Regions from separate parts of the Pseudochelatococcus lubricantis genome, predicted to be linked through region 2. Evidence: predicted binding sites of a transcription regulator. Region 2 holds the regulator's gene; the other holds the start of a gene.
What was found. The regulator PhoB, encoded in region 2, activates phosphate uptake and scavenging genes when phosphate is short. The targets are predictions, from matches to a motif close to TGTCATNNANCTGTCAT.
Positions count from the first base shown of each region.

Region 1 (5,080 bases), on a different contig from region 2:
GGCGCGCGAGACCTCCTCCATGGCGACGATATGCGCCAGGTAGCCGAGGCCGGTGCCGCCATAGGCCTCGCCGACGGTGAGGCCATGCAGGCCGAGTTCGCCGAGCTTGCGCCAGAGAGGGGCGGGGAAGGCGTTGTCGCGGTCCACCTCGGCCGCGATGGGCATTATCTCCTTTTCCGCGAAGGCGCGCACGGCCGCGCGGAGCGCGTCGACGTCCTCGCCGAGATCGAAATCGAGGCCCAAAGCCGGAAATGTCATGGCGTCTTTCCCTGTCGTTCGTCAATGCCGGTTTCCCCGGCTTGTTGCAGACGAGACTAATGCGTGATGCCCGCCGATTGCTGCCACAATGGTTGCAAATCCTGCCATCATGCGGAATGATGAAACCATGAAGGACAGCCATGGAAACGGGCCTAGAGCCGTCACGCCGATTGCCTTTGTGAACGCTGTTTCAAGGGCTTACGAAGGCTATGGCGTGCCGTTCGAAGGGGCGCTGCGGGCGGCACGGATTGCGCCGCGCCTGCTTGGCGATCCGCAGGCGCGCGTGACGGCGGAGCAGTTCGAGGCGCTTTCCGGCCATGCCATGCGCGAACTCGACGACGAGGCGCTGGGCTGGTTCTCGCGCCGTCTGCCGTGGGGCAGCCACGGCCTCCTGTGCCGCGCGGCGGTCACGGCGCCCGATCTCGGCATTGCCCTCAAGCGCTGGTGCCGCTGCCATGGCTTACTCACAGAGGATATCCGGCTCATGCTGACCGTCAAGGCGGGAACGGCGAGCCTCGTGATCCAGGAGCGGCGCATGCCGGCGGAACTGCGCGAGTTCTGTCTCGTCTCGGTGCTGCGCATGGTGCACGGCTTCGCCTGCTGGCTGATCGACTCGCGCATTCCCTTGAATGACCTGTCGTTTCCGTTCCCGCGCCCCGCGCATGCCGCCTCGTACCGGGCGATGTTTCCCGGCGAGGCGCGGTTCGGCGCGGAGGCGGCGGGCTTCAGCTTCGACGCCAATTATCTGGCGCTCGCGCCCGTGCGCGACGAGGCGGCGACGCGGGCCATGCTGCAGAAGGCGCTGCTGCTGACTGTGCTGCAATACCGGCGCGACCGTCTGCTGGTGGACCGCGTGCGCATGCTGCTGCGGGCGCGGATGTCGGGCCGCGGCCACGCGCCGGGCCTGCCAAACGCCGAGGAACTGGCAGTGATGCTGAACATATCGGGCCGCACCTTGCATCGGCAGCTGAACGAGGAAGGGGCGTCCCTGCAACAGATCAAGGACGACGTCCGCCACGAACGCGCCCTGGAGCTGATCCAGCGCAGCAACAGGCCGCTGAAGCAGATCGCGCATCTCGTCGGCTTCCGCAGCGAGAAGAGCTTTTCGCGCGCGTTCCGCCTCTGGACGGGCGCGGCCCCCGGGCAATTCCAGCGCCAGCGCCAGCGGGCGCAGGGCTGACACGCATTGCGTTTTCTTCCACTGACGTTCACGCTGTCGTCAAAACGTCATCCGTCCGTCAACTAATCATCATCGCCTCAGCCTATGTCCGAGCTAATGATGCACACCTGCGCCTCGCGGGATCGTGTGGCTTTGGGAGAATGACAATGGCGAACAAGGTTGTGACTTCGGTTGTGGCGCTCGCCGCCTCTCTGGCGCTGACCGCGCCGGCGCTCGCGGTGACGGAAATCCAGTGGTGGCATGCGATGGGCGGCGAGCTTGGCGTCAAGCTCGAGTCGATCGCCAAGGGCTTCAATGAATCGCAGTCCGATTACAAGATCGTGCCCGTCTACAAGGGCTCCTATCCCGAGACGCTGACGGCCGCCATCGCCGCCTTCCGCGCCAAGCAGAACCCGGCTATCGTGCAGGTGTTCGAGGTCGGCACCGGCACCATGATGGCCGCCAAGGGCGCCGTCTACCCGGTCTACAAGCTGATGGCCGATCACAACGAGCCTTTCGACTCCAAGAGCTACCTCGCGCCGGTCGTGGGCTATTACTCGGACACGCAGGGCAACATCCTCTCGCTGCCGTTCAACTCCTCGACCCCGATCATGTATTACAACAAGGACGCCTTCGAGAAGGCCGGCCTTGACCGCAATACGCCGCCCAAGACCTGGGCCGAAGTCGAGTCGTTCTCGAAGAAGATCAAGGAATCGGGCGCGGCCAAGTGCGGCTTCACCACCGGCTGGGTGTCGTGGGTGCAGCTCGAAAACTTCTCCGCCCTGCACGACAAGCCCTACGGCACGCTGGAGAACGGCTTCGGCGGCCTCGGCACGCAGTTCCAGTTCAACGGCGACGCGCAGGTCAAGCATTTCGCCAATCTGAAGAAGTGGTCGGACGAGGGCATCTTCCAGTACGGCGGCCCGGTGGGCGGCAACGACGCCCCGCCGAAGTTCTACTCGGGCGAATGCGCCATCTACTTCAACTCCTCGGCCTCGCGCGCCGGCGTCGTCGCCAACGCCAAGACCTTCGCTGTCGGCTTCGCGCCGCTGCCCTATTACGACGACGTGATCAAGGAGCCGAAGAACTCCATCATCGGCGGCGCCACCCTGTGGGCGCTGCAGGGCCGCCCGGCCGAGGAATATAAGGGCGTGGCGAAGTTCTTCTCCTACCTGTCGAAGCCCGAGGTGCAGGCTGACTGGCACCAGTTCACCGGCTACCTGCCGATCACGTACGCTGCTTACGAACTCGGCAAGACGCAGGGCTATTACGAGAAGAACCCCGGCTCCGACATCGCCATCAACCAGATCACCCGCGGCGAGCCCTCGGTCAACTCCAAGGGCATCCGCTTCGGCAACCTCGCCCAGGTGCGCGACGTGATCGACAGCGAGTTCGAGGCCCTGCTCGCCGGCAAGAAGAGCGCGAAGGAAGCGCTCGACGCGGCTGTCGTCGGCGGCAACCGCATCCTGCGTGACTTCGAGGCCGCCAACAAGTAAGGCGCGCCCACCGCGATCATGAAGCCCGCGCCCATTCCGGCGCGGGCTTTCCGCCTTTGCCCCAGGGCGCTCTCGGACCGGATGGCACCATCTGACCGGAAAGCGCCTGAATCGAAAGCTTGCAGAGCGTGATCCGGTGTCATCAAGCCGGATCATGCTGCAGACCGGCCGGCCCCGCATGCAGACGAAGCGCACGATCTTCCCGAACAAAGTCCTGCCTTACGCGCTGCTCGCGCCGCAGATCGCCATCACCGTGGTGTTCTTCCTGTGGCCCGCCGGGCAGGCGGTCGTTTCTTCCTTCCTGCGCGAGGACCCGTTCGGGCTGGCATCGACCTTCGTGTGGTTCGAGAACTACACGCGGCTGTTCGAGGATCCGGCCTATGTCGACTCGCTCAGGGTGACGGCCGCCTTCGCCATTGCCGTGACGTTCTGCTCGATGACGTTCGCGCTGCTGCTGGCGGTGGCGGTCAACCGCCTCATCAGGCTGGGCGGCGTCTACACCACGCTGCTCGTGTGGCCCTATGCGGTCGCGCCCGTCGTGGCGGGCGTGCTGTGGTGGTTTCTCTTCAACCCCACCATCGGCATCCTGCCCTATCTGCTGTCCTTCATGGGCGTGCACTGGAACCACCGCATCAACGGCAACCATGCCATGATCATGCTGGTGGTGGCGGCGAGCTGGAAGCAGATTTCCTACAATTTCCTGTTCTTCGTCGCCGGGCTGCAGTCCATCCCGCGCTCGCTGATCGAGGCGGCGGCCATCGACGGTGCCGGGCCGATGAAGCGCTTCTGGACCATCATCTTTCCGCTGCTGTCGCCGACGACGTTCTTTCTGCTGATCATCAACGTCAACTACGCCATGTTCGACACCTTCAGCATCGTGGACGCCACCACGGGCGGCGGGCCGGCGGGGGCGACGAACATCCTCGTCTTCAAGGTGTTCGCGGACGGCATCCTGGGCCTCAATATCGGCTCATCCGCCGCGCAGTCGGTGATCCTGATGATGATCGTCATCGCGCTTACGTTCGTCCAGTTCCGCTACGTCGAGCGGCGCGTGCAGTATTGAGGGGCGAGACATGATCGAGAACCGTCCCTGGCTGAACGTCTTCACCCATCTGGTGCTGATCCTCGGCGTCGCTATCGTCATCGCGCCCGTCTATCTCGCCTTCGTCGCCTCCACGCACGGGGACGGCGCCTTCGTCAGCGGTGTGATGCCACTGTGGCCAGGTTCCGAGATGGCCGCCAACTACGGCTCCATGTTCACCACCGGCATGGCGAAATCCGGCGCGCCGCCGCTGGCGCTGATGATGTGGAACGCGCTGGTGATGGCGGTCGTCATCACCGTGGGCAAGATCGCCATTTCCATCATCTCCGCCTATGCGATCATCTATTTCCGCTTTCCCGGCCGCGTGCTGTTCTTCTGGATGATCTTCATCACGCTGATGCTGCCGGTGGAGGTGCGCATCGTGCCCACGTTCAAGGTGGTGGCCGATCTCGGCATGCTCAATTCCTACGCGGGCCTCACCCTGCCGCTGATCGCCTCCGCCACCGCGACCTTCCTCTTCCGCCAGTTCTTCATGACCCTGCCGGACGAACTGACGGAAGCCGCGCGTGTGGACGGCGCCGGGCCGATGCGCTTCTTCCGCGACATCCTGTTGCCGCTGTCGCGCACCAATATCGCGGCGCTTTCCGTGATCCTGTTCATCTATGGCTGGGTGCAATATCTGTGGCCGCTGCTTGTGACGACGGACCCGCGCTATTACACCATCGTCATGGGCATCAAGCGGATGGTGGCGGTGGCGGAGGCCGATCCACAATGGAACCTCGTCATGGCCGCCGTGATGCTCGCCATGCTGCCGCCGGTGCTCGTCGTCATCCTGATGCAGCGCCTGTTCGTCAAGGGCCTCGTCGAGACGGAGAAGTAATGTGGCCACTATCGCAATCGAGAATGTCCGCAAGACCTATCCGGGCGGTATCGAGGTCATCAAGGGGCTAGACCTTTCCATCGCCGCGGGCGAACTCGTGGTGCTGGTCGGCCCCTCGGGCTGCGGCAAGTCCACCCTGCTGCGCATGATCGCCGGGCTGGAGAGCATCACCGCGGGTGAGATCGCCATCGGCGGGCGCGTCGTCAACAACCTGGAGCCGGCCGAGCGCGACATCGCCATGGTGT
Region 1 is NZ_JBHLXC010000001.1:342,787-347,866, forward strand. It holds gene ACFFJ7_RS01415 (isovaleryl-CoA dehydrogenase) at 1-258, opposite strand, end outside; gene ACFFJ7_RS01420 (AraC family transcriptional regulator) at 437-1,438, shown strand; gene ugpB (sn-glycerol-3-phosphate ABC transporter substrate-binding protein UgpB) at 1,585-2,913, shown strand; gene ugpA (sn-glycerol-3-phosphate ABC transporter permease UgpA) at 3,092-3,976, shown strand; gene ugpE (sn-glycerol-3-phosphate ABC transporter permease UgpE) at 3,987-4,835, shown strand; gene ugpC (sn-glycerol-3-phosphate ABC transporter ATP-binding protein UgpC) at 4,837-5,080, shown strand, end outside.
Region 1: the regulator PhoB is predicted to act here: its motif matches at 1,473-1,489, upstream of ugpB (sn-glycerol-3-phosphate ABC transporter substrate-binding protein UgpB).

Region 2 (5,080 bases):
GCACCTTCAGCTTGAGGCCGAGCATCAGCCCCTCGCCCCGTACGTCGGCGATCACATCCGGATAGCGGTCCTTCAGCTCCGCGAGGCGCTGGCGGAACAACCCGGCCTTTTCCTGCACGCTTTCCAGAAAGCCCGGCGCGAGGATCACGTCGAGTACCGCGTTACCCACCGCCGTGGCGAGGGGGTTGCCGCCGAAGGTCGTGCCGTGGGTGCCAAGCGTCATGCCCTTGGAAGCCTCGCGCGTCGCCAGGCTCGCCCCCAGCGGGAAACCGCCGCCGATGCCCTTGGCGATGGCCATGATGTCGGGCGCGATCCCGGACCATTCATGGGCGAACAGCTTGCCCGTGCGCCCGACGCCGCATTGCACCTCGTCGAAGATCAGCAGCAGGCCGTTGTCGTCGGCGATCTGGCGCAGGCGGCGCAAATCGGCCGGCGGAACCGGGCGGATGCCGCCCTCGCCCTGCACGGGCTCGATCAGGATGCCGCCGGTCTGCGGGCCGATCGCCGCCGCGAGCGCCTGCCAGTCGCCGAAGGGCACCTGGTCGAAGCCGTCGACCTTCGGCCCGAAACCTTCAAGATACTTCTGCTGGCCGCCGGCGGCGATAGTCGCCAGCGTGCGGCCGTGGAACGCGCCTTCGAAGGTGATGATGCGGTAGCGCTCCGGATGGCCGTCGGCCGAGTGATACTTGCGCGCCGTCTTGATGGCGCATTCGAGCGCCTCCGCCCCCGAGTTGGTGAAGAACACGGTATCGGCGAAGCTCGCGTCGACGAGCCGCCCGGCAAGGCGCTCCGCCTGCGGGTTCTGGAACAGGTTCGAGATGTGCCACAGCTTGCCGCCCTGCTCGGCGAGCGCCGCCAGCAGCGCGGGATGGCTGTAGCCAAGCGCGTTGACGCCGATGCCCGAGCCGAGGTCGAGATATCGCTGCCCGTCGCGCGCCACAAGCCAGACACCTTCACCTTTCTCGAAGATTACATCAGCCCGCGCATAGGTCGGCAGAAGTGGCGACGTCACAGCAGATACTCCAGGGGCAGGCAGGCGATCACGGCCTGCGCACGAAAGACAGCGGCAGCGCCGGCCGCGACCTGCGCCCGGCCATGTGCAGCATCCGCCGTCACACGAAATCCCGGGACCGGGTTCCATGCAAACAGGGCATGGCTCCGCCACGGGAAACGGAAAAAGCCGCCCCACGGGGCGGCAACCTGTTTAACTTATTGTCAGTGCGAAAGACATTCAAGCACAAACTGAAGCCGATTGGCGCTCGTGTTGCCGGCTGCCGGAGCCGGCCCGGAGGCAGCAGGACATGAAGCCGCAGCCGCCGGCGTGAAGAATTTTGTCACACGGCCTTGAAATTGCCGGCATTCACAGCATTTTTCATGGCATCAAGAGTTCGTTTACAATCTCTCCTGTGGGAAAATGCATGCTTGTGCAAGCACGACTCTTGCCGGAGAGTCACGGCATATAGTAGTTTCCCGCTTGAGAGCCACGAAATATCGTCCGGCTGTTCCTTCCAGCGTTTCCCATGAGGCGAACGTTGCGCCCGGCAACAGGTCACTTGCCGGCGACTTGAAGGATTCCGCGCGAGACGCGGCATGATGGAGCATGAGTAATGAGCGATCCCGGCAATACCTGGACTGACGAACGTGTCGAGCAGTTGCGCAAACTCTGGAGCGATGGCCTGAGCGCCAGCCAGATCGCAACGGAGATCGGCGGCGTCAGTCGCAATGCGGTGATCGGCAAGGTTCATCGTCTGGGTCTGTCGGGCCGTGCGAAGGCCCCTGCCGCCCAGACGCCCCGTCCGCCGCGAAAGGCGCCGGCCCCGGCTGCGCCTGTCGTTTCCGCCCCCCGCCAGGCCCCTTCGGTCGCCGCGCCCGCGCCGGTCCCGCAGCCGTTGGCATCGACCTTCGGCAACGCCGCCCTCGCGACGGCGGCGCTCGCCGCGGAGCCCGATGACATGCCGGCGGCAACCCTCGCGACGGACATCGTGCCCGTAGTGCGGGAGAACGTTGTCGTGCCGATGTCCGAGCGTGTCACGATCATGGATCTGCGCGAATACATGTGCCGCTGGCCGGTCGGCGATCCGACCTCCCCGAATTTCCGCTTCTGCGGCGCGCGTGCGGTGACGGGCATGCCCTACTGCACGCACCACGCCAGCATCGCCTACCAGCCGGTGCTCGACCGTCGCCGCGACCGCAAACGGGCCTGAGCGGCGGCGCGGCATTCCGCATGGATGCATTCGATATGACAAGGCCGCCGGTCTTCCCGGCGGCCTTTTTGCTGGAGAACTGTCAATGACACGCGGCGCCTGCGGCATATGCACGCAGGGATAAGCGGATCACCCGATTTGTGCATGTCAGCTATTCGCTGCGCGCAAAGGTTTCGTCAAACGCATATCCTGCGCCACGCACGGTGCGGATCGGATCCGGACTGCGGGCGCGGTTGATGGCCTTGCGCAGACGCCCGACATGCACATCCACGGTCCGCTCGTCGATATAGACATCGTGCCCCCAGACGCCGTCGAGCAACTGCTCGCGGGTGAAGACACGGCCCGGGCTCTGCATCAGGAATTCTAGCAGTTTGAACTCGGTCGGCCCCAGATGCAGCTCGCGGCCGCTGCGGCGCACGCGCCGCGTCTCGCGGTCAAGTTCGATATCGCCGGCCAGCAGCAGCGTCGCCACGTGCCCGGGCTTGGTCCTGCGCAGCAGCGCGCGCACGCGCGCCAGCAGTTCCGGCACCGAGAAGGGCTTGACGACGTAATCATCCGCGCCGGTGGCGAGGCCCCGCACCCGCTCGCCCTCGTCGCCGCGCGCCGTGAGCATGATGATCGGCAGGCGCTCGGTGTCGCCGCGCGCGCGCACGCGCCGGCACAGCTCGATGCCGGAGAGGCCGGGCAACATCCAGTCGAGCAGGACGAGATCGGGAACCTGCTCCCTCAGCCTGATTTCCGCCTCGTCACCGCGTCCCACGCTGTCGACGGAATAGCCCTCGGCTTCGAGGTTGTAGCGAAGAAGCAGCGCGAGCGGCTCCTCGTCCTCCACGATGAGAATGCGTGGTCCTACCATGAGGTCCTCGTGGTATCGCCCGCAGCAAGTGCGAGACATCGAAACTTCACGCGCTCGGGCTACACTGCCTTGGTGGGCAAAGCCGTGCGAACGGGCGCCGACGCGCAATGCACCCTGTCCGGTAACGCCGTTTCCCGAAGAGCGCGACTCGTCGAGAAGTGGTCGGGTTCGTGCGGCGCTTGAACAAGACCCGCATGAGACCCGTCGAAGAGACCGGTAGCGCCGGCATGGCGCCTCCCGGACTTGGCCGCTGGCATGGGATGACGCCGCGCACGACAGCAAGAACTTTCGGACCGCAGTCCGAAAGCGTTCCCGACGTGCCGGAACGATCAGCGCATCGCTTGAGACGTCCAGATTTTCCTGTACGCCCGATCCATTCCTTCATGCCGGAGGAAGCCCTTCATCAGCGCTGCCCTCCAACAAATCCGGCCTAGAGCGCACGCTCTGATGAAATCAGGGCGTGCGCTCTAAATTCTACATTTTATCGCAACTTGCATTCGATTCTATGGATTGACTTGAATGCAAACCGCTCTAGTGACCCCGCCGCGCAGGCACCCCGGCATTGCACGTCCATCACACCGCAGGCGTGGTGGCGAAGCTCGTGGTGTCGCCCTTCGGACGCTCGCCCGCCAGCGTTTCGCCGGTCGTCAGGAAGTAGATCGTCTCGGCGATGTTGGTGGTGTGATCGCCGATACGCTCGATGTTCTTGGCGAGGAACAGCAGGTGCGTGCAGAACGTGATGTTGCGCGTGTCTTCCATCATGTAGGTAAGCAGTTCGCGGAAGACGGAGTTGTAGAGCGCGTCGATGCGGTCGTCGCGGTTCCACACTTCGAGCGCCTTCTTCTCATCGCGCTGGGCGTAGGCGTCGAGGACGTCCTTGAGCTGCTCCTGCACCAGATCGCTCATGTGCTGCACGCCGCCGACGATCTTGGCGGGCTGCAGTTCGGAGCTGATTGCCAGCACGCGCTTCGCCGTGTTCTTCGCCAGATCGCCGATACGCTCCACATCGCCCGCCACGCGGATGGCGGAGATGATGTCGCGCAGGTCAACCGCGACCGGCTGACGACGGGCGATCGTCGCGACCGCGAGTTCCTCGATCTCGCGCTGCAGGCTGTCGAGACGCGAGTCCGCATCGATGACCTGCTGAGCAAGAGCGACGTCACGACGCACGAGCGCGCGGGTGGAGTCGTCAAGCTGCTTCTCGGCAATGCCCCCCATCTCGGCGATCCTGCTGCGCAGGAGTTCGAGATCGGCGTCGAATGAAGTTACAATATGTTCGGCCATCACCAGTATCCCTGTTTGGAGGCAGCACGGGCAGCGCGACGCGCCGCCCGTATCTGTCTGCGCATCAGCCGAAGCGGCCCGTGATATAGTCCTGCGTGCGCTTGTCCTGCGGCGCGGTGAAGATCTTCGTCGTTTCCGCGAATTCCACCAGTTCGCCGAGATACATGAACGCCGTGAACTGCGACACGCGCGCTGCCTGCTGCATGTTATGCGTCACGATGGCGATCGTGTAGTCTTCCTTCAGCTCGTCGATCAGCTCCTCGACCTTCGAGGTCGAGATCGGGTCGAGCGCCGAACAGGGTTCGTCGAACAGGATGACCTCAGGCTTCACGGCGACGGTACGCGCGATGCACAGACGCTGCTGCTGGCCGCCCGAGAGGCTTTGGCCGGAGGCGCCCAGCTTGTCCTTGACCTCGTCCCAGATAGCGGCGCGGCGCAGCGAGGACTCGACCCGCTCATCCATCTCCGCCTTGTTCAGGCTCTCGTAGAGGCGCACGCCGAAAGCGATGTTGTCGTAGATCGACATCGGGAACGGCGTCGGCTTCTGGAACACCATGCCGACCTTGGCGCGCAGGGCGTTGAGGTCCTGGCCGGGGTTGAGCACGTTCTGACCGTCGACAAGCACCTCACCCTCGGCCCGCTGGCCGGGGTAGAGATCGTACATGCGGTTCAGCACGCGCAGCAGCGTGGACTTGCCGCAGCCCGACGGGCCGATGAACGCGGTGACGATCCGGTC
Region 2 is NZ_JBHLXC010000005.1:8,214-13,293, reverse strand. It holds gene ACFFJ7_RS10780 (aspartate aminotransferase family protein) at 1-1,012, opposite strand, end outside; gene ACFFJ7_RS10775 (GcrA family cell cycle regulator) at 1,608-2,204, shown strand; gene phoB (phosphate regulon transcriptional regulator PhoB) at 2,356-3,060, opposite strand; gene phoU (phosphate signaling complex protein PhoU) at 3,634-4,344, opposite strand; gene pstB (phosphate ABC transporter ATP-binding protein PstB) at 4,409-5,080, opposite strand, start outside.